DNA from 4 places in the Pseudooceanicola sp. NS-SX9 genome. Region 4 is predicted to be linked to each of the others. Evidence: riboswitches for the same ligand, from Rfam matches in the RefSeq annotation. Region 4 holds a riboswitch; each other region holds the start of a gene.
The links. Region 4 has a riboswitch for cobalamin ahead of AC2ITM_RS21495 (glutaredoxin domain-containing protein). Riboswitches for the same ligand answer to the same signal wherever they lie in the genome.
Positions count from the first base shown of each region.

Region 1: linked by a shared signal. The riboswitch ahead of AC2ITM_RS19490 (HoxN/HupN/NixA family nickel/cobalt transporter) and the one ahead of AC2ITM_RS21495 (glutaredoxin domain-containing protein) in region 4 are both predicted to bind cobalamin.
Region 2: linked by a shared signal. The riboswitch ahead of AC2ITM_RS16035 (energy-coupling factor ABC transporter permease) and the one ahead of AC2ITM_RS21495 (glutaredoxin domain-containing protein) in region 4 are both predicted to bind cobalamin.
Region 3: linked by a shared signal. The riboswitch ahead of bluB (5,6-dimethylbenzimidazole synthase) and the one ahead of AC2ITM_RS21495 (glutaredoxin domain-containing protein) in region 4 are both predicted to bind cobalamin.

Region 1 is NZ_JBXXRN010000003.1:198,328-203,889, reverse strand. It holds gene AC2ITM_RS19500 (efflux RND transporter periplasmic adaptor subunit) at 1-1,000, shown strand, start outside; gene AC2ITM_RS19495 (MacB family efflux pump subunit) at 1,014-3,017, shown strand; cobalamin riboswitch at 3,120-3,316, shown strand; gene AC2ITM_RS19490 (HoxN/HupN/NixA family nickel/cobalt transporter) at 3,414-4,469, shown strand; gene AC2ITM_RS19485 (amino acid ABC transporter permease) at 4,557-5,246, opposite strand; gene AC2ITM_RS19480 (amino acid ABC transporter permease) at 5,266-5,562, opposite strand, start outside.
Region 2 is NZ_CM170818.1:3,370,943-3,376,504, forward strand. It holds gene AC2ITM_RS16030 (chromosome segregation SMC family protein) at 1-2,337, opposite strand, end outside; cobalamin riboswitch at 2,553-2,775, shown strand; gene AC2ITM_RS16035 (energy-coupling factor ABC transporter permease) at 2,810-3,487, shown strand; gene cobW (cobalamin biosynthesis protein CobW) at 3,571-4,650, shown strand; gene AC2ITM_RS16045 (GNAT family N-acetyltransferase) at 4,650-5,108, shown strand; gene cobN (cobaltochelatase subunit CobN) at 5,209-5,562, shown strand, end outside.
Region 3 is NZ_CM170818.1:1,796,540-1,802,101, reverse strand. It holds gene AC2ITM_RS08580 (ATP-binding protein) at 1-215, opposite strand, end outside; gene AC2ITM_RS08575 (response regulator) at 257-937, opposite strand; gene AC2ITM_RS08570 (L,D-transpeptidase) at 1,111-1,680, shown strand; gene AC2ITM_RS08565 (helix-turn-helix transcriptional regulator) at 1,794-2,897, shown strand; gene bluB (5,6-dimethylbenzimidazole synthase) at 2,856-3,566, opposite strand; cobalamin riboswitch at 3,629-3,788, opposite strand; gene AC2ITM_RS08555 (fasciclin domain-containing protein) at 3,935-4,504, opposite strand; gene AC2ITM_RS08550 (ArsR/SmtB family transcription factor) at 4,610-4,933, opposite strand; gene AC2ITM_RS08545 (MFS transporter) at 5,010-5,562, shown strand, end outside.
Region 4 is NZ_JBXXRN010000005.1:93,113-98,674, forward strand. It holds gene AC2ITM_RS21475 (TRAP transporter large permease) at 1-11, opposite strand, end outside; gene AC2ITM_RS21480 (TRAP transporter small permease) at 11-535, opposite strand; gene AC2ITM_RS21485 (TRAP transporter substrate-binding protein) at 614-1,600, opposite strand; gene AC2ITM_RS21490 (LamB/YcsF family protein) at 1,771-2,541, shown strand; cobalamin riboswitch at 2,669-2,857, shown strand; gene AC2ITM_RS21495 (glutaredoxin domain-containing protein) at 2,957-3,190, shown strand; gene nrdI (class Ib ribonucleoside-diphosphate reductase assembly flavoprotein NrdI) at 3,195-3,602, shown strand; gene nrdE (class 1b ribonucleoside-diphosphate reductase subunit alpha) at 3,587-5,562, shown strand, end outside.

The DNA of each region.
Region 1 (5,562 bases), on a different replicon from region 4:
GGTGAAGGCCGGCCAGGTGGTGGCCGAGATCGACAGTGTCACCCAGGAAAACACGCTGAAAAGCGACGAGGCGGCGCTGGAAGACGTGCGCGCCCAGCTGAAGGAAGCCCAGGCGACGCTGGTCTACTACACCCAGACGCTGAAGCGGAACCAGAGCCTGAAGGGCCAGGGCGTCACCCAGGCCGATCTGGAAGAGGCCGAGATGAACGTGGCCACCACCGAGGCCCAGATCGAGCAGCTGAAGGCCCAGATCACCGAGGCCGAGGTCACCGTCAGCACCGCCCAGGCGGACCTGGGCTATACCCGCATCACCTCTCCGATCGACGGCACGATCATCGCCATCGTCAGCCAGGCCGGGACCACGGTCAATGCCAGCCAGTCGACGCCCACCATCGTCGTGGTGGCGCAGCTGGATACCATGACCGTGCGCGCCAATATTGCCGAAACCGATGTGGTCAGCGTCAAGCCCGGGCAGGACGTGTGGTTCACCATCCTGGGGGATCGCAACCACCGCTATCAGGCCAAGCTGCAGGTGATCGAACCGGCGCCCGAGGATGTCACCAGCGACAGCAGCCTGACGTCCTCCAGCTCCAGCAGTTCCTCGTCCAGCTCCAGCAGTTCCAGCGATGATGCGATCTATTACATCGGTACTTTCGACGTGCCGAACCCCGACGGCCGGTTGCTGACCTACATGACCGCGCAGGTGCATATCGTGACGGCTTCGGCGAAGAACGTGCTGCTGGTGCCGTCCTCGGCGGTCAGCAGCCGCGGCAACGCCAGCTTTGTCGACGTGCTGGGCCCCGATGGCCATCCCCGGCCGCAGAAGGTGACGGTGGGCCTTGATGATCTCAGCCAGGCCGAGATCACCTCGGGCCTGACCGAGGGCGAGACGGTCGTGCTGGGCGAGGGCGGTTCTGACAGCACCAGCAGCAATACCCGGATGCGCTCGCCCATGGGCGGGCCGATGGGCGGTGGCGGCCCCGGCGGGCCGCGTCCGTGAGGCGATGATGGACATGCAATCGCAAGACGCCCCTGCCGCCGCCCGCCCCGATGCCGTGATCGAGCTTTCGGGCCTGGGCAAGGTCTATCCGGCGGGTGATGCCGAAACCTGGGTGCTGCGCGACGTCGACCTGACGATCCGCCGCGGCGAGATGGTGGCCATCGTCGGTGCCTCGGGGTCGGGCAAGTCGACGCTGATGAATCTGATCGGCTGCCTGGATACGCCAAGCGCCGGGCGCTACCGGCTGTTCGGCCGCGATGTCTCGGCGCTGCAGGCGGACGAACTGGCCACGGCCCGCCGCGACCACTTCGGCTTCATCTTCCAGCGCTACCACCTGCTGAACGAGCTGACGGCCCTCGGCAATGTCGAGATGCCCTCGATCTACGCGGGCCTGCCGGGGCCTGCGCGCCATGACCGCGCCGGGCGCCTGTTGCAAAGGCTGGGCCTGGGCGAGCGTCTGCGCAACCGCCCCGGCCAGCTGTCGGGCGGCCAACAGCAGCGGGTTTCCATTGCGCGGGCGCTGATGAACCACGGCGATGTGATCCTGGCGGATGAACCCACCGGCGCCCTTGATACCCAGAGCGGCGACGAGGTGCTGCGCATCCTGCGCGAATTGCACGCCGAGGGGCACACGATCCTGATCGTCACCCATGACATGGACGTTGCCCGCCAGGCCGAACGCATCATCGAGATCCGCGACGGCGTGATCATCGACGACCGCGCCAACCCCGCCTTCCGGCCGCAGCCCGCCACGCAGACCGATGCGGCGCCGCTGCGTACCGCGCCCGCGGCCGGCCTTGCCAGCCACCTGCGTCAGGGGCGCGACCGCCTGCGCGAAGCCTTCCTGATGGCGCTGCGGTCGATGAACGCGCACCGTTTGCGCACCGTGCTGACCATGCTGGGGATCATCATCGGCATCGCCTCGGTGGTCTGCGTGGTGGCGCTTGGGGCGGGCTCGCGGCAGATGGTGCTGAAGAACATCTCGAACCTCGGCACCAACACGCTGGAAATCTTCGCCGGGCGCGGTTTCGGCGATCCGCATTCCGGGCGGATCACCACGCTGTCGGTCGGTGATGCCGATGCGCTGGCGGCGCTGCCCTATGTGGCGGCGGTGACGCCGACGGTCTCGACCTCGGGGGTGGCACGCTTTGGCAACAAGGAGGCCAGCGCCCTGCTGAACGGCGTCGGCGCGGGCTATTTCTCGGTCAAGGGCACCAAGCTGGTCGAGGGGCAGTATTTCACCGAAAGCGCGGTGCGCAACTATACCCAGGACGTGGTGATCGACGGCAATGCCAAGACCGCGCTGTTCGATCCGCTGCATGTCGATCCGCTGGGCCAGGTGGTCATCGTGGGCCAGGTCGCCATGCGCGTCGTGGGCGTGGTCGAGGCCCAGGCCAACGGCTTCGGCTCGTCGGGGAACCCGTCGTTCTACCTGCCTTATACCACGGTGCAATCACGGTTTCTTGGCAGCAGCTCGCTGCGTTCGATCACCCTGCGGGTGGCGGATGATGTTGACATGGACAGCGCCGAACAGGCGGTGTCGAACCTGCTGAAGCGGCGCCATGGCACGGTTGATTTCAACATCCTGAACACCGACGACATCCGCAAGACCATCACCAGCACAACCGAGACCATGACCTTTCTGATTGCGGCCATTGCGGTGATCAGCCTGGTGGTGGGCGGCATCGGGGTGATGAACATCATGCTGGTGTCGGTCTCGGAACGGGTGGGAGAGATCGGCGTGCGCATGGCCGTGGGGGCGCGGCAGGCCGACATTCTGGTGCAGTTCCTGCTGGAGGCCGTGCTGGTCTGCCTGCTGGGCGGCGTCATCGGCGTCGGCATCGCGCTGGCGGCGGGGCCGGTGATTTCGCTGTTCCAGCCGAACTATGCCTTCATCTACTCGCCGGTGACGATTCTGCTGGCCTTCGCCAGCTCCAGCCTGGTGGGGGTGGTCTTTGGCTACCTGCCTGCGCATAGCGCCTCGCGGCTGGATCCGGTGGTGGCGCTGTCGCGCTAGGCCCGCATCCCCGGCCAGGGCGCCCTGGCCGGGGGTCGATCAATCCCTGCCGGCGCCGCCCTGCCGGCGCGGCCACGGGGCATTGATCCGACGGTCATCCTGGCGCATAGAGACGGTGATGGTTCCCCTTCGGGGGAGAATAGGGAATGCGGTGCCGTGCCTTTGGGCGCCATGCCGCGGCTGCCCCCGCAACTGTAGGCGGAAAGCCGGACCGATGATGCCACTGGGCCATGACCCGGGAAGGCCGGTTCCGGCGTCGATCCGCAAGCCAGGAGACCTGCCATCGCAAACGTCACGGTGGAAGTTTCGGGCGGGGTGTCCCGGAACGCCAGGGTCGCATGGGTGCGGCGCGGCTTCTCTGCTATGACACCGGATGCGTCAGGCAGAGGAGGACCAATGCCAAGCCCCTTGTCCCGTCTTTTCAACGAAACCGCGCCCGAGCTGCGTCCGCGGCTGATCGCGATCTACGCGCTGCTGCTGGCGATGAATGCAGGCGCTTGGCTTTGGGCGCTGGTCGCGTTCTGGAACCAGCCGACGCTGCTGGGGGTCGCGCTGGTGGTCTATGGGCTGGGCCTGCGCCATGCCGTCGATGCCGACCATATCGCGGTGATCGACAACGTGACCCGCAAGCTCATGCAGATGAACCAGCGGCCCGTGACGGTCGGTTTCTGCTTTGCCATGGGTCATTCCAGCGTCGTCATCATCGCCGCGACGGCGGTCGCGGTGGCGGCGACGGTGCTGGGGGATTTCCCGGCCTTCCAGGGCGTGTCGGGGGTGATCGGCACGCTGGTCTCGGGGCTGTTCCTGCTGCTGGTGGCGGCGATGAACATCGCCATCTTCCTGTCGATCTGGCGCAACTACCGCCGGATCCGCGCCGGTGGCACCTATGTCGAGGAAGACCTGGACATGCTGCTGGGCAATCGCGGGCTGCTGTCGCGCCTCTTTCGCCCGGCCTTCCGCTTTGTCACCCGCAGCTGGCACATGTACCCTCTGGGCGTGCTCTTCGGGCTGGGCTTCGACACCGCGACCGAGGTCGCGGTTTTCGGCGTGTCCGCGGCCCAGGCGGCCAACGGCCTGTCGATCTGGGTGATCCTGGTGTTTCCCGCGCTGTTCACCGCGGGCATGTCGCTGGTCGATACCACCGACGGGGTGATGATGCTGGGCGCCTATGAATGGGCCTTCGTCAAGCCGATGCGCAAGATCTACTACAACATGACGATCACGCTGGTCTCGATCCTGGTTGCGGTGCTGATCGGCGGGGTCGAGACCCTGGGCCTGCTGCGCGAACAGTTCCATCTGACGGGTGGCTTCTGGTCGCTGGTCGCGGGGCTGGACGACAACTTCAACAACCTCGGCTTTGCCATCATCGCGACCTTCCTGCTGGCCTGGGCGGTGTCCTGGGCCATCTACCGCCTGAAACGCCTGGACGAGGTCGAGGTCCGCACCGGCTGACGCCCGGCGCGGGACATGCCCCCGCCCGAATGCAAAAGGCCGGTCCCCGGAGGGGGGCCGGCCTTCGCCTTTTCGGGGCAGGGGGTATCAGCTGCGGCGGCGCAGGTGGCTTTCCAGACGGTCCGCGCCTTGGGTGACCAGATAGGCGATGACCATGTAGATCACCACCGCCACCACGAAGGCCTCAAGGTAGTAGAAGTTCAGCGCTGCGGTCAGCTGCGACTGGGCGAAGATGTCGATCACCTCGATGGCGAAACCCAGCGACAGCGCCTTCATGATCACCATGACCGAATTCGCCAGGTCCGGGATCGCCGAGACGATGATCTGCGGCAGCATCACCCGCCGGAACAGTTGCCAGCCGCTGTAGCCCAGCGATTTCGCCGCATCCGACTGGCCGGTGTCGAAGGAATTCAGCGCGCCCTTGATCACCTCGGCCTGGAAGGCCGCGACGCAGGCCGCCAGCGCCAGCACTAGCGTCACCCAGTTCGGGATCTGGCCGGTGGTCTCGATGCCGACCAGGCTGCCCAGGAACTCAAGCGCGTCGGGCAGGCCGTAATAGGCCAGGAAGATCACCACCACCATCGGCACGCCCTTGAAGGCGACCTTGTAGGCGGTGACCAGCTGGCGCAGCACCGGGATGCGGCGGTGTTCGCACAGCGCCAGCACCCCGCCCAGCAGCGTCGACAGGATGAAGATCGTCACCGCCATCGCCAGCGTCACCGGCACGGCCGACAGGATGCTGAGGAAATCGGGAAGAAGGATGGAAGCATCGAACATGGATCAGGTCCTTTCCGTCTCAGACGCCGGCCGAGGGACGCACCGCCAGACGCGGGCCCCCGGTCACGTAGCGGGCCGAGCGGCGCTCGAACAGGCGGATGATGGCCCAGGCGATCAGGCACAGCAGCGAATAGAGCACCGCAAGCACCAGGTAGGTTTCGAACTGATACTGGTTGTAGTCGCGTTCCATCACAAGGTGGGCGGTGGCCATGACGTCGGCGGCCCCGATGTACATCACCAGCGCCACGTTGTGGATCAGGTAGATGATGGCATTGCCATAGCCCGGCAGCGCGATGTGCACCGCCTGCGGCCCGAT
Region 2 (5,562 bases), on a different replicon from region 4:
CTCGCCCTCGCGGCGCAATTCGTCATGGGCGGCGCGGCGCGACATCATCGCCATGCGCGCGGCCTCGACCGCCATGCGGATCTGCTCGATCCCGGCGCGGGCCTCGTCCAGATCATCGAGACCGGCAACCGTCGCCTCGGCATCGGCCAGCTGTTCGCGGGCGGTGGTGGCGTCGGCCTCGTGGCGGGTGACGGCCAGCCCGAGGCTTTCGAGCTTCGAGGCCGAGAGGTTGCGTTCGGCCTCGGCGCGCGACAGGCGGCGGGCGGCATCCGAAACGGCGCGGTCGGCCTCGGTGCGGGCCTGGCGGGCGGCCTTGTCGGCAGCGGTCAGCGCCGAGAGCCGTTCGGCCAGGGTGTCATGGGCGGCGCGGGCGGTTTCGGCACGGGCCTCGGCCATGTCCAGATCGGCGCGCAATTCTTCCAGCCGGTTCAGCTGCTCAAGGCGCAGGGCGGCGGCCGAGGGGGTGTCCTCGGCGCCGGCGCGGTAGCCGTCCCACCGCCACAGATCGCCCTGGACCGTCACCAGACGCTGGCCGGGGCGCAGGGCGGGGTGCAGCGCCGCCCCCTGATCGGCCGACACCAGGCCGATCTGCGACAGGCGGCGGGCCAGCACCGCAGGCGCGCTGACGTGATCCGAGAGCGGCACGGCACCGACGGGCAGCGGCTGGGTCGCGTCATAGCCCGGCAGTTCCAGCCAGCCCGAGGGGTCGGTCCCGGTGATCACCGGGGCGCGCAGGTCATCGGCCAGCGCCGCGCCAAGCGCCTTTTCATAGCCCGGCGCCACCCGCAGCAGATCCAGCAGCTGGCCGCCCTCGACCGCATCGCGCTGGACCAGACGGGCCAGCGCCGCGACCTCGGCCTGCAGGGCCTTGACCTCGCCCTCGGCCGAGGAGCGCGCGGCGCGGGTGTCGGCCTCGGCGGACTGGGCCTCGGCGCGGGCGGCTTCGGCGGTGGCCAGGGTCTCTTCGGCCTCTTCGGCGCGGCCGCGGGCGATCTCCTCGGCTTCGGCGGCGGCCTCGGCCTCTTCGATGGCATGGGCGGCGGCACCGCGGGCCTCGGCCACGGCTTCGCGGGCGCGGCCTGCCTCGGCCTCGCTGCGGGCCAGCATCTTGCGGCTGTCATCCAGAAAGCGCGTGGCGGACTGGTGGCGGGCGGCCAGGCGCGCGACATCCTCGGTCAGGGTCGACAGATCGCCCTCGCGTTCGCCCAGCACCTCGGCGGCTTCCAGCGCCAGCTCCTGCGCCTCGGCCAGGGCATCGGCATGGCCATCGCCCGCCTTGGCCAGTTCGCGGGCCTCCCAGTCGAGGCGTTCGATCGTCTCGCCCGCGTCGCGGTTCAGGCCCGCCTCGCGCTCGCGGTCGCGCGAGAGCTGCTCGATCCGGCTGCGCAGGGTGGCAATGGCCTGCAGGGCGCGGGCCTGCTGGTCCGACAGGCTGTCGCGCTGGACGGAAAGGCGCTGCAGGATGGCGGCGGCGATGGCCTCTTCCTCGCGCAGGGGCGGCAGGGCGTCATCGGCGCGCAGGCGGGCCTCGGCGGCCTCGCGGGCCAGGCGTTCGGCCTGGGCGGTGTTGGTCGCAGCGCCGCGCAGGGCGGCGATGGCAAGGTTGCGCGCCTCGTCGGCCTCGCGCCAGCGGCGATACAGCAGCATCCCCTCGGCCTGGCGCAGATCGGTACCGATGGCGCGGTAGCGCGCCGCCTGACGCGCCTGACGTTCCAGCGACGACAGCTGCTGGGCCATCTGTTCGACCACGTCATCGACGCGGGCCAGGTTCTGTTCGGCCCCCTTCAGCTTCAGCTCGGCCTCGTGGCGGCGCTGATAGAGGCCCGAGATCCCCGCGGCCTCTTCCAGGATGCGGCGGCGCGCCTTGGGCTTGGCGTTGATCAGTTCGGAAATCTGCCCCTGCCGCACCAGCGCCGGCGAATGCGCCCCGGTCGAGGCATCGGCGAACAGCATCTGCACGTCGCGCGCCCGCACGTCCTTGGCATTGGCCTTGTAGGCCGATCCCACGTCGCGGGTGATCCGGCGGACGATCTCCAGCTGGTCGGCATCGTTGAAGCTGGCGGGCGCCAGCCGGTCCGAATTGTCGATGGTCAGCGCGACCTCGGCAAAGTTGCGGGCGGGCCGGGTCGAGGCCCCGGCAAAGATCACGTCTTCCATCCCGTCGCCGCGCATCGCGGTGGGACGGTTTTCGCCCATCACCCAGCGCAGGGCCTCCAGCAGGTTCGACTTGCCGCAGCCGTTCGGCCCCACCACCCCGGTGAGGCCCGCGTTGATCACCAGCTCGGTCGGGTCGACGAAGCTCTTGAAGCCGGTGAGACGGAGGCGGGAAAAGCGCAACGGAAGGGCCCTTCTACGTCAGGTTGCATTCGGAAACTTGCGACAAAGGTGCGGCTGCGGGGCGGGGCTGTCAACGTCCGGCTTACCCGATATGGGATCGTCCACAGGCTTCTCCCCAAGATATTGCGGGTTTCGGGGGGTATCTTCTGCGGTTTCCCGCCCTTTCCGCGCGGGCAGCGGCGGCAAAGCGCCTTGACGCCGGGGGGGCCTGCACGCCACAAGATATCCCATACGGTTCCCGACACGGCGCCCAAGCGCCTCGGGATGAAACGGGAATGCGGAACGGGTGACCCAACCAGGGGCCTGCAGCCGCAGCCGCCCCCGCGACTGTGAAGCGGAGAGCGCCCTCAAAGACGCCACTGGTCCCTCCGGGCCGGGAAGGCAGAGGAGCGCCACGACCCGCGAAGCCAGGAGACCGGCCGTGTAGAGAAACCGAACCGGCTGTCGGGTGTGACGGCCCAAGGAGTGCGATATGCATATCGAACCGGGGCTGATCAGCCCCGCAAAAATGATCCTGTCCTATGCAACGGCCGCAGGCGCCGGCGCCTACTGGCTGAAGACCGCCGCGGCGGGCCTGAAGGAAAAGGGCCTGGCGTCCCTGGCGGCACGCGGTGCCGTGGCAACGGCGGCCGTCTTCACTTTCTTCCAGGTGCTGCCGCACTATCCGGTGGGCATCTCCGAGGTGCATTTCATCCTCGGCTCGACCCTGTTCCTGATGCTGGGCGCGGCGCCCGCGGCCTTTGGCCTGGCCTTCGGGCTGCTGCTGCAGGGCGTCTTCTTCGCCCCCTTCGACCTGCCGCAATATGGCGCCAACGTGACGACCCTGCTGGTGCCGCTCTTTGCGCTGAAGGCGCTGGCCGACCGGCTGATCCCGCGCTCGACCGCCTATGTCGACATCAAGTACCGCGACGCGCTGGCGCTCTCGACAGCATATCAGGGCGGCGTGGTGCTGTGGGTGGCGTTCTGGGCCTTCTACGGGCAGGGCTTCTCGGCCACGACCACGGCCTCGGTCTTCAGCTTCGGCGGCGCCTACATGCTGGTCGTGCTGGTGGAACCGCTCGCAGACCTCGCGGTGCTGGCCGCGGCCAAGTCGCTGAAGGGCCTGCGCGGCTCGGGCCTGACGACGCCCCGCCTCTACGACGCGGCCTGATCGCGCCTTCCCCCTGTCGCGGCGGGTCCCCAAAGGGGGGCCCGCCGTTTCCGCTTCTGATCCGTTCCCTTCGGGAGGCTTCCATGCCCGCAAAGATCCCCGCCACCGTCATCACCGGCTTCCTTGGCGCCGGCAAGACGACCCTCGTGCGCCACATGCTGCAGAATGCCGGCGGCAAGCGCATTGCCCTCATCATCAACGAATTCGGCGACCTGGGCGTCGACGGTGACATCCTGCGCGGCTGCGGCGACGCCACCTGCCGCGAAGAAGACATCATGGAGCTGTCGAACGGCTGCATCTGCTGCACCGTCGCCGAAGACTTCATCCCTACGATGGAGAAACTGCTGGCCCGTCCCGACCGCCCCGACCATATCGTGATCGAGACCTCGGGCCTTGCCCTGCCCCAGCCGCTGATCCGCGCCTTCAACTGGCCGGCGATCTCCACGAAGGTCACCGTCGATGGCGTTGTCACCGTGGTCGACGGCAAGGCCGTGACCGAGGGCCGCTTTGCCCAGGACGAGGCCGCCGTGGCCGCCGCCCGCGAAGCCGATGACAGCATCGACCACGACACCCCCCTGTCTGAACTCTTCGAGGACCAGCTGGCCTGCGCCGACATGATCGTCGTCAACAAGGCCGACCTGATGAGCGACGCAGAGCTGCTGGCCACCATGGCCACGCTCAGGGACGGCGCCCGCGACGCGGTGCAGGTGGTCTCCTCCTCCATGGGCGCCCTGCCGGCCGAGGTGCTGCTGGGCATGAACATCGCCGCCGAGGCCGACATGGAAGCCCGTCACGAGATCCATCACCATCATCACCACCATGATGACGACGACGACGATGATCACGACGACCACCACGATCACGACCATGACGAATTCGAAAGCTTCGTCGTGCCGCTGCCGGAAATCCGCGATCCCAAGGCCTATTGCGATCACCTCTCGCAGGTCATCCGCACCCATGACATCCTGCGCCTCAAGGGCTTTGCCGCGGTCGAGGGCAAGCCGATGCGCCTGACGATCCAGGCCGTGGGCCCCCGGATCGACCATTACTACGACCAGCCCTTCGGCACGGCGCCCCGCATGACGCGGCTGGTGGTGATCGGCCTCGCCGGTCTCGACCGTACCGCGATCGAGGCGGCGCTTGCGGAACCGGTGACCGCCTGATGGTCACCGTCGAACGCACCGATCCCGGTCACCCCGGGGTCGTCCGCCTGCTCGAGGCCTCGCACGCGCTGATGCGCAGCCTCTACTCTCCCGAGGAAAACCATTTCCTCGGGCACGAGGCCCTGGCCCGTCCCGACATCCGCTTCTTCGCGGCCCGCGACGCCCAGGGCACGATCCTTGGCTGCGGCGCGCTGCAGGTCAAGGACGGCTACGGCGAAGTCAAAAGCTTCTTCACCGACACCGCCGCCCGCGGCCAGGGCGTCGGCTCGGCGCTGCTCGCCGCGATCGAGGCCCAGGCCCGCGCCGATGCCCTGCCCCTGCTGCGGCTCGAAACCGGCGACAAGCTGGCCGAGGCCTGCCGCCTCTACGAACGCCGCGGCTTCACCCGCCGCGGCGCCTTCGGAGACTACCCCGACAACGGCGTCTCCGTCTTCATGGAGAAACCCGTCGCCGCCTGACGGTTCTCTCATCTGACCAGAAATACTCCGGGGGGAGGCAGCCGCAGGCTGACGGGGGGCAGCGCCCCCCTCTCGCCCCGGGCCCCATCCGGACGCCCTCATGCATCTTCTCGCCGCCACCCCCGGTCGCATCGACGACGGAACCGAGGCCGTCGACCTGAACCAGACCCCCGCCGATCTGGTGATCCTCTCGGCCGCCGATACCGAACTCGCGGCGCTGTCGCAGGCCCATGCCGCGCAGCACGACGCCCCCTCCCTGCGCCTTGCCCGCCTGACCGACCTGACCCACCCGATGTCGGTGGACCTGCACCTCGACACCTGCGCCACGAAATCCCGGCTGGTCATCGCCCGGGTGCTGGGCGGCATGGGCTACTGGCGCTACGGGATGGAACAGTTCTCGGCCCGCCTGCACGCGGCCGGCGTCCCCTTCCTGGCCCTGCCCGGCGATGACAAG
Region 3 (5,562 bases), on a different replicon from region 4:
CCGGACAAAGACCAGATCTGGCACGACAACTGCCGGGTCAATGCCTGGTCCGACAGGCTTTGCAGCGGCTGTGGCACCGCCCCGGCATCAGCCACCGCAATGCGGTGATCCGACAACAGGGACGAGACCATCAGCGCCGCCTCCTCCAGCCGCCGGTCCAGCACATGCTCGACCTTGGCGCGGGTGGAATGCTCGATCCAGACGACGGCCGACAGCCAGACGGCGCCGGTGGCCAGGCACAGGATCAGGATCAGTCTCAGCCGGATCGAGATGGCACTGCCTCCGCCGCAACGCGGTAGCCAAGGCCCCGCACGGTTTCGATGAAGCCGCGCCCCAGCTTGGCGCGCAGCTTGTGGACATGGACCTCGACGGCGTTGCTGTCGATTTCCTCCTGCCAGCCATAAAGGCGGTCTTCCAGATCGCCGCGCGACAGGATGCGGCCGGGATGTTCCATCAGCGCCTGCAGCACCGCGAATTCGCGCCGCGAGAAGGCCAGAGGCTCGGCCCCGCGGTGCCCCGACAGCGTGGCAGGGTCGATCGACAGGCCGTTCCAGGTGATCCAGGCCTGGCTGCGGCCGTCGCGGCGGCGCAGCAGGGCGCGCAGACGCGCCGCCAGTTCCTCCAGGTCGAAGGGTTTGCCCAGATAATCATCGGCCCCCAGGTCCAGCCCCGCCACCCGGTCGCGGACCCGGTCGCGGGCGGTCAACAGCAGCACCGGCAGCGGGTCGCCGCCCGCGCGCATCTCGCGCAGCAGATCCAGGCCCAGCCCGTCGGGCAGCATCACGTCCAGGATCATCGCATCAAAGCGCGCGGTGCGCAGGGCGCTGCGGGCCTCGTCCAGGGTGCCCACGGGATCGGCCGTGAAGCCGCACAGCCGCAGCCCCACCTGCAGGCCATCGGCCAGCACCGCATCGTCCTCGACGATCAGGATCCGCATCTTGCCTCCGTCTACACCGCCACGGGATCGCGCGCCGGGCTTAAGGCAGTCTTAAGCCCCGGGGGCGGGGGCCGCCAAGGCCCCGGGCAAGACCCCGCCGGTGCGAGGGGCGCCTTAAGGCTGGCTTAAGGCAGGAATGCAGAACCGGCCTCATCGAGCAGAAAGGACAACGGATGACCCCTCTTCTCAGCCGGCGCCGGGCGCTGATCACCGCGGCCGCCGCCGCCACAGGCGTGGCGCTGCCGGGGCTGGCGCGCGCTGCCGGCACCACGCCTCAGGGCGCGCGGCACAATATCTCCAGCTTCATGGCCCAGGACTGGCGCGACCATTTCGACAGCCTGAAGACCGGCGCCATTGTCGCCGATACCGAATCCCGCGCCCTGCACTACTGGAACCATGACGGCAGCGATTACCGGATCTACCCGACCTCGGTGCCGATGTCGGCCGACCTGACCCGGCGCGGCTACACCCGGATCGTGCGCAAGAAGGCGGGGCCCTCGTGGACGCCCACACCCTCGCAGCTGGAACGCCACCCCGACTGGAAGCCAATCCCCCCCGGCCCCGAGAACCCGATGGGGCTTTATGCCATGTACCTGACCTGGCCCGCCTATGCGATCCACGGCACACCCGACACGCGCAAGGTGGGGCGGCAGTCCTCGGATGGCTGCATCGGTCTTTACAATTCCAAGATCAAGGAGCTGTACGATCTCTGCCCGCTTGAGATGCAGGTGCGGGTGATCTGAGGCACCCGGGCGCCCCCGCGCGGCATGGCTGCGCAGGGGCCCTCCGGGATATTGACACGCACCGGGAGCGTTTTCATCCTCTGGCGCAGGTCCATCGCCACGGAGCGCCCCGGATGCCGCCTCGTCCAGCCCGGCCCCTCAGCCATCACGAGATCTACGACGCGGCCCTGGATGACGCGCTGTTCGATACGCTGCCCGCACGGATGGCGGCGCAGATGAACGTGCCCTCGGCGGTGTTTTTCTGGATACATCCCGGGGATTTCCAGGAAATCAGCGCCGATTCGATGCCCGACATCCACGCCTATTACGCCGAAATGCTGGAGCATGACCTGTGGATGCACCAGGTCACGGACGATCTGGCGGGCATCGGCGCCGTCCGGCTGTCGAAATTCGTGTCGGCCCAGACCTACCGCGACAGCGTGATCTACAACGAATTCGTCCGCCGGACCGGCCAGGACCGGTTCTGGTGCCTGGGCATGGTGCAGGACACCCGCGACGGCCGGGTGGTGACGGCACTGCACAAGGGGCAGCGGGCCGAAGATTTCTCGGACGAGGAAATCGCCTGCCTGCAGCATGTCAGCCGCGACCTGGAACGCATGCACGGCATCCGCCGAGAGCTGGCGCGCAGTGCCGTGCACCGCATCGCCGCCGCCGATCACAGCCTGGAAGACGGCGCCCCGATGTACGAGCTGGACCACGAGGGCCGCCTGCTGCGTCTGAACGGCCCGGCCGAGGCGCTGCTGTCGCTGCATCCCGGCCTGGTGCTGCAGCACCGCCGGGTGCTGATGGCGGGCGGGCGCGCCGGGGCGGTGCGCTTTGCCCATGCGGTGGGCGCTGCCACCCGCGACCGCCCCGAGGCCGCGATGCTGGACCTGGCGCCGGCGCGCGCCGCCGACGGACGGCTGCTGCCGGCGCTGCGGCTGAACCTGCTGCCCCGCACCGAGGGCGGTCGGCGGGTGCTGATCATCGTGACCAGCGACACGCCTGCGGCCGTGGCCGCAGCCCTTGCCGCGCCGCAGGACCATCCCGGGCTGACGGCGCGCGAACGCGACGTGCTGCGCGGGCTGGTTCAGGGGCGCCGCCGCGACCAGCTGGCCTATGATCTGGGCATCACCGTGCCGACGGTCGACCTGCACAGCGCCAACCTGCGCCGCAAGCTGGGCGCGCGTACCCTGCTAGAGGCCGTCGCCATCGCCTGCAGGCTGCACCTGGTCTGAGGGCCAGCGGTCTTCAAAGATCATCTGCTCAAGCGGCAGGCGGCTGCGCCAGCCGTGGATTTCCAGCTCGGGGGCGGAATACAGCTCTCTGACGCGGCCCAGGCACAGATAGGCCACCGGCACGACGTGATCGGGCAGGCCCAGGATCGCGCGCAGCTCGTCGTCATGGAAGATGCTGACCCAGCCCACCCCGATGCCCTCGGCGCGGGCGGCCAGCCACAGGTTCTGCACCGCGCAGACGGTGGAATACAGATCCGTGTCCCGGCAATGCGTCCGCCCCAGCACCACCTTGCCGCCGCGCGTGCGGTCGCAGGTGATCAGCAGGTTCAGCGGCGCGTCCTCGATCCCCTGCAGCTTCAGCTTGGAATAAAGTTCGCGCCGCTCGCCCTCGAACATGTCGCGGGCCTCGTCATTGGCGCGCTCGAAAGCGGTGCGGATGCGGGCGCGGACCTCGGGGCTGCGCAGGATCAGAAAGTTCCAGGGCTGCATGAACCCCACCGAGGGCGCCGCATGGGCCGCCCCCAGCAGCCGCATCAGCACCTCATCGGGGATGGGGTCAGGCAGGAACTGGCTGCGCACGTCGCGCCGTTCGTTGATCGCGCGGTAGACCGCGTCGCGTTCGGTTTCGGAAAAGGGACCTGCCGGCCGCAGCCCGCCTGGTAGCATCATGACGTAACCCCCGTCTGACAACATGCAGCCCTGGGTGCCGTCCGCGCACCCGGGCCCGTCCTGCCTGGCCGGTCTTCTGACTTGGCTTCGCCCCGTGCGGCGCCTTCCCGGCCCCGGGGGCCAGTGGCATCGTGCCGCCCGGTCCACCTTACAGCGTTGGGCACGTCGCGGATTTGCACCGCGTTCCCGATTATCCCCCCCATAAGAGACGGGGCACCAGACCCTTTCGGGATACGCCAGGCCCCATGCTGCGACAAGGGCCCAGCCATCGGATTTCGTGCAGACCCCACGTCCGCCCAGGCCACACAAACGGGGGCGCAGATGGCGCCCCCCGTGGTCATCGCCGTGGTCATCGCCGTCAGGCTGGATCAGCCGGCCTGGCCCAGCGGCAGCAGCACCCGGTCGATCACATGCACCACGCCGTTCGACTGGTCGACATCGGCGGTGGTCACGGTGGCGACGCGGCCGTTCTCGTCCTTCAGCTTCAGCGCGCCGCCTTCCATGTAGGCCTGCAGCTTGCAGCCCCCCACCGTCGGCACCACATGCATCCCGCCATCATCCGAGATCATCCCCGCGATGGTGGTCGAGAACGCCTCGGCCGCCACCACATGGCACAGCAGGATCTGCTTCAGCTGCTCCTTGTGCGAGGGCATCAGCAACTGGTCCATCGACGCCTTCGAGATCATCGCGAAAGCCTCGTTCGTCGGCGCGAAGACGGTGAAGGGCCCCGGGCCCATCAGCGTTTCGGCCAGCCCTGCCGCCTGCACCGCCGCCACCAGCGTGGTCAGGTTGGGCGCGGCGCTGGCGTTCTCGGCGATGGTCTTGTCGGCATACATCGGCGCGCTGCCCACCATCGGGTTGTCGGCCATGCCGGCCGCCTGCACGGGACCAAGGGACAGCGCCGCCAGCGTGGCGGTCAGGGCGAATGTCTTGAACATGGGATCCTCCTCCGTTGCTCCGGTCGCCTGCAGCGCCGGAATGCAAGGGATACGGGAGAAGATGCCCGCCGGTTCAATCTTTCCGAAAGTTTTTGTCGGCCCCCCTCAGGGGGCGGTCAGCACCGCGTCCAGCAGGCCGGGAAAGCGCCGGTCCAGCGCCTCGCGGCGCAGGCTCAGCAGGCGGCCGCGGCCCTGGGGTTCGTTGCGGATCACGCCCGATTCGCGCAGCACCTTGAACAGGTGGGATTTCGTCGATTTCGCCACGTCGGGATCCATCAGATTGCAGCGCGCCATCAGCACCGGCCCGTCGCGCAGCTGCCGCACGATGTCCAGACGTGCCGGATCACTGAGCGCAAACAGCACCTGCGTCAGAACAATCGCCTCTTCCGGCGGATGGACAAGATCGGGGCTGGTGTTTTCCGTCGACATGGTTCGAATATACTTGAACCTTCGCGGGAAGGGAACTAGGCAATGGTTCGAAACATATCGAACCATTGAGGCCCTCATGCCCCTTTCCCCGACCTTCCCCATCACGCGGGACCACGCGGGCTTTGCCATCGTGCTGACCGGCAGCGCGCTGATGATGGCCAGCGCCAGCGCGCCCTCGCCATTCTATCCGCTGCTGCAAAGCCAGATGGGATTTTCGGCCTTCATGATGTCGGCGGTCTTCGCGATCTATGCGCTGGTGCTGCTGGCGACGCTGCTGGTGCTGGGATCGCTGTCGGACCACCTGGGCCGCCGCCCGATCCTGAGCGCGGGATTCGCGCTGCTGGCCGCGGCCTCGGTGGGCTTCGAGATCTCGGGCACCGTCACCCAGCTGCTGTGCGCACGGGCCTTGCAGGGGGTGGCCTGCGGGCTGCTGATGTCGACGCTCTCGGCCACGATCACGGATCTGGAACCGCCCCGTCTGCCCGGCATCGCGGCGGTCTGCAATTCGGTCATCCCGCTGGTCGGACTGGCCCTGGGGGCGCTGGCCTCGGGCTTTGCGATGGATCTGCTGGTGGCACCCAAGGCGGACATCTTCCACGGTCTTGCCGTCATCAGCCTGGTGCTGGCAG
Region 4 (5,562 bases):
ATCTGCGGCATCATTCGATCCCCTCGCCGGTGGCCAGCGCCTCGCCGCGCAGCAGGCGCAGCAGCTGCGCCACGATCTGCAGGCACAAAAGGGTCGTGCCCAGCGTCAGCACGCCCTGCGGCCAGGCCAGCGGAATGCGCACCACCGAAGCCGAGGTCGAGCCGCGCAGGAACGACAGCCAGGCCGCCTGGCCAAGCGCCCAGGCCAGCGCCACCGCGATCACCAGCCCCACCAGGCAGGCCGCCACATCCAGAAGGCGCGCGGGCCCCTCGGGCAGCACCTCGCGCAGGGCCGTCACCCGCACATGAGAGCCGCTTTTCAGCGCACTGGCCGCCGACAGCATGAACGAGGCCCCCATCAGGTAGGCCGAGACATCCCAGGAGAAATCGAGGCTGGTCAGGAAGAGGTTGCGCAGCACGATCTCGGCGCCGACCAGCAGGAAGATCCCGAACAGGCACAGCGCGGCCAGCACGTTGGCCAGCCCGCTCAGCCAGTCGACGGGCCGGATGAAGGTATCGAAACGGGAGGGGGACATGGGGTCTCCGGTCGGAAGGAAAAAGGGCCGGCCCCGGGAGGGAGAGGCAGGGCCGGCCACACGGTCAGGCGGCGGGGATCAGTTGCCGCGCACCGTCAGGTAGGTGTCGATATAGGGGGCGGCCTCGGGCACGCGCTTTTCGAAATCGGCCCAGAGGGGCTTGGCCTTCTCGATCAGCTCGGCCTTCAGATCCGAGGAGGGGGCGGTGATCTCGACGCCGTGGTCCTTCAGGATGGCAAGCTTCTTGGCGTCCTCGTTATGCGAGTTCAGCCAGAATTCGCCTTCCATCTGCGCGGCGGCGGCCTCGATCGCCTTCTGGTCCTTCTCGGGCAGTGCTTTCCATTCATCCAGATTGACCGTCAGGATGTCCGACGAGGCCTGCCAGTTGAAGGTGTTCATGTATTTCATGAATTCCCAGAACGAGCCGTCGACGCCCGACGAGGACGAGGTGGTCACCGCATCGATCGTGCCCGCCGCCAGCGCCGGGACGACCTCGCCCCAGGGCATCTGCACGGGGGCCGCGCCAAGCGCCTTGAAGAAGGCCTGGCCATTGGCATCGACGACGCGGATCTTCAGGCCCTTCAGGTCCTCCAGCGTCTTGATCGGCTTCTTGGTATAGACCGCCTGGCCGGGCCAGGGCACGATATACAGCAGCTTCTGGTTCATCTTGGCGGCCGCCGCCTCGATCATCGGGCGGGTGAACTTGTGCAGCAAGGCCAGGTCCGCCATCGTCGGCGCCATGTAGGGCAGCGATTCCGCACCCAGAGCAGGCACGTCACCCACCTGCTGGCTCATCAGGATCTCGCCCACAGGCACCAGGCCGTCGCGCACCGCGGCCATGCCTTCGGGCCCCTTGATGCCAAGCGCACCGCCGGAATGCACGGTGATGTCGACATCGCCCTTGGTCATCTCGCGGACCTTGTCGGCGAAGGCCTTTGCGTCCTCGGTCTGGAAGTTGCCATCCGGCCAGACGACCGACATGTCCCATTTGGTTTCCGCCATCGCCGGCGCGACCAGACCGGCAGCCAGAAGCGTGGCCAGTGCCACTTTGCGTGCAAATTTCATGCTGTTTTCCCTGTTGCTGGAATCGCCTCGCTGGGGAGGCTTGAGATTTCAGTACACCGGCGGTATCCCGAATTAAGGGTTTCAGGCGGATTTACCCCGGGTATCCGCCGGACTTTCCAATATTCCGCACAATAATTGCGCAAATAGGCGCGAATGACAGGGACTTCAGGATGGACCGCACGATCGACCTCAACTGCGACATGGGCGAAAGCTTTGGCGCCTTCACCGTCGGCGACGATGCCGCGATGCTGGATCTGGTCTCGACCGCCAACATTGCCTGCGGCTTTCATGCGGGCGATCCGGTCGTGATGGCGCGCACCCTCAGGATGGCCCGGGAAAAGGGCGTCTCGGTGGGGGCGCATCCGTCCTTTGCCGATCTCTACGGTTTCGGGCGGCGGCGGATCTCGGGCGAGCGCCCCGAGGACCTGGAGGCGCAGCTGGTCTACCAGATCGTCGCGATGCAGGGCATGGCGCGGCTTGAGGGCCACGCGATGACCCATGTGAAAACCCATGGCGCGCTTGGCAACATGGCGGCGGTCGACCGCGACCTGGCCGAGCTGTGCGTGCGCGCGGTCAAGGCGGTGGACCCGAGGCTGGTCTTCATCTCGCTGCCCTATTCAGAAACCTATGCCGCCGCCGAACGCGCCGGGCTGACCGTCGCCTGCGAGATCTATGCCGACCGCACCTATACCGACACCGGAGAGCTGACGCCGCGCAGCCAGCCCGGCGCGGTGATCCACGATCCGGCGCAAAGCCTGGACCAGGTGCTGGAGATGGTGGTGAACGGCGTCATCCCGACGACCGGCGGGCAGCGCCTTCCGGTCGCGCCCGCAACGCTGTGCGTGCATGGCGATACCCCGGGTGCCGTCGGCATGGCGCACCGTCTGCGCAGCGCCCTGGCCGAAAACGGCATCGGCATCGCCCCCTTCGCACGCCCCTGACCCAAAGCGCCTTCCGCAAGGTCATATGCCCGTCAGTGCCTTGCGAAACAGGCCCCTCCCCGCCCCTGCCTTCGGCTGGGATCAGCTGGGCTGCGTCTGCATATTGACGTCACTATTCGAAAATGATCTACATATAGATGCTTCAGGTGTCGCGGGACATTGTTCCGCGGTGAAAAGGGAAGCCGGTGAAAATCCGGCACTGCCCCCGCAACTGTAAGCGGCGAGCCACGCTCTTGCGCCACTGGGTGTCCCCGGGAAGGCGAGCGCCGGTGTCGACCCGCGAAGTCAGGAGACCTGCCCGGAGCCCAGGATTTGACCCGAACGGTGGGTTCGGGGCGTGTCAGTGTCTCCGGGCCGCGTTGGGCGTTCCGGTCCGTGCGCGTCCCCGCCTGCCGTCCTGACCGAAGGACGCGCCATGACGATCATCGTCTATTCAAAACCCGACTGCCGGCAATGCCTGGCGACGCAGCGTGCGCTGAAAGCGCATGGGCTGTCCTACCGGCTGGTCGATCTGACCCAGGATGCCGCCGCACTGGCGCGTCTGAGCGCCCTTGGCCACCGCCAGGCACCCGTGGTCGAGGCCACGACCGGCACCGGCCCCCAAAGCTGGTCCGGCTTTCGCCCCGATCTGATCGCCCGGCTGGCCTAGCGCCATGGGCAGCCTCGTCTACTTTTCCTCGGCCAGCGGCAATACCGCACGCTTCGTGGCCCGGCTGGGCCTGCCGGCGCTGCGCCTTGGCGCGTCAGGCCCCCTGCCCGACGCGCCGCCGGCCTATGTGCTGATCTGCCCGACCTATGCCGACGGCCAGGGCCGCGGCGCCGTGCCGCCGATGGTGATCCGCTTCCTGAACGATCCCCGCCGCCGTGCCGGGCTGCGCGGGGTCATCGCCACCGGCAACCGCAGCTTCGGTACCACCTATGGCCTGGCCGGCCGGATCATCGCCCGCAAGTGCCAGGTGCCGCTGCTGTGGACGCTGGAACTGGCCGGCACCGACATCGACATCGCCCGCGTCTCGCGCGGGCTTCGGACCTTCTGGAGCCAATCATGCCCGACGATCTAGTCCAGCCGCTGAGCGCCCCCGACTACCGCGCCCTCAACGCCCTGCTGAACCTGCCCGATGCCACCGGCCTGCCGCCGGTCTCGGCCGACCGCGAAGCCGCGCGCCAGTATATCCTTCAGCATGTCCTTCCGGGCAGCCGCCGCTTTGCCTCGGACGACGCCCGCCTGCAGTGGCTGGTCGAAGAAGGCTATTACGATCCCGCCGCCCTGGCCCCCTATCCCCCGGAGGTCCTGCGCCAGGCCTATGCGCGCGGCCGCGCCCATGACCACCGGTTTTCCAGCTATCTCGGCGCGCTGAAATTCTACACCAGCTACGCGCTGAAGACCCGCGACGGCGCGCAATACCTGGAGGATTTCACCGACCGCGCCGTGCTGTGCGCCCTGGTGCTGGCGCGCGGCGACCACCAGCAGGCCTTCGCGCTGATCGACGCGATCCTCTCGGGTCGGTTCCAGCCCGCCACCCCGACCTTCCTCAACGCCGGACGACAAAGCCGCGGAGAGCTGGTCTCGTGCTTCCTGCTGCGGCTGGAGGACGACATGGAAAGCATCGGGCGTGGCATCGCCTCGGCGCTGCAGCTTTCGAAACGCGGTGGCGGGGTGGCGCTGCTGCTCAGCAACCTGCGCGAACAGGGGGCACCGATCAAGGGCATCTCGGGGCAGGCCTCCGGGGTGGTCCCGGTGATGAAACTGCTGGAGGACAGCTTTTCCTATGCCAACCAGCTGGGCGCGCGCCAGGGCGCGGGCGCGGTCTACCTGCATGCCCATCACCCCGACATCCTGCGCTTTCTCGACACCAAGCGCGAGAATGCCGATGAAAAAATCCGCATCAAGACCCTCAGCCTGGGGGTGGTGATCCCCGACATCACCTTCGAGCTGGCCCGCACCCGCGCGCCCATGCACCTGTTCTCGCCGCTCGACGTGCAGAAGGTCTACGGTTGCGCCCTGTCCGAGATCCCGGTCAGCGAGAAATACCACGAGATGGTCGCCGATCCGCGCATCTCCAAGACGGTGATCGACGCCCGCGCCTTCTTCCGCACCCTGGCCGAAATCCAGTTCGAAAGCGGCTATCCCTACCTGATGTTCGAAGACACGGTGAACCGCGCGAACCCGGTTGCCGGGCGGATCTCGATGTCGAACCTGTGCTCCGAAATCCTGCAGGTCAGCACCCCCTCGGCCCTCTCCGAGGACCTGGGCTACCGGCACATCGGCAGCGATATCTCCTGCAACCTTGGCTCGCTCGACATTGCGAAGGTGATGCGCTCGGGCGATCTCGGCGCCACGGTCGAGACCGCCGTGCGGGCCCTGACCGCGGTCAGCGAGATGACCTCGCTCGACTGCGTGCCCTCGATCCGGCGCGGCAATGCGGAAGGCCATGCCATCGGGCTGGGGCAGATGAACCTTCACGGCTACCTTTCCGGGCAACGGATCCACTACGGCAGCCCCGCCGCACTCGGCTTCACCTCGGTCTACTTCGCCGCCGTCACCTACCATGCGCTGCACGCCTCGATGTGCCTGGCGCGCGAACGCGGCCAGAGCTTTCGCGGCTTCGCCGACAGCCGCTACGCCTCCGGCACCTATTTCCAGAAATACACGGAACGCGACTGGCTGCCGGAAGATCCGACAGTTGCGCGGCTTTTCGCGAACCAGCCGCTGCCCGGTCGCGCCGACTGGGCCCGGCTGCGCGACGCGGTGCGCCGCCATGGCCTTTACAATCGCAACCTGCAGGCCGTGCCGCCAACCGGCTCGATCAGCTACATCACCCATGCGACCGCCTCGATCCATCCGATCGTCGCGCGGATCGAAATCCGCAAGGAAGGCCGCCTTGGCCGGGTCTACGCGCCAGCCCCGGGTCTTGACGCGGCCAGCCTGCCCTATTTCCGGGACGCCTACGAAATCGGTCCCGAGGCCCTGATCGCGACCTATGCGGCTGCGACCGAACATGTCGACCAGGGTCTGTCGCT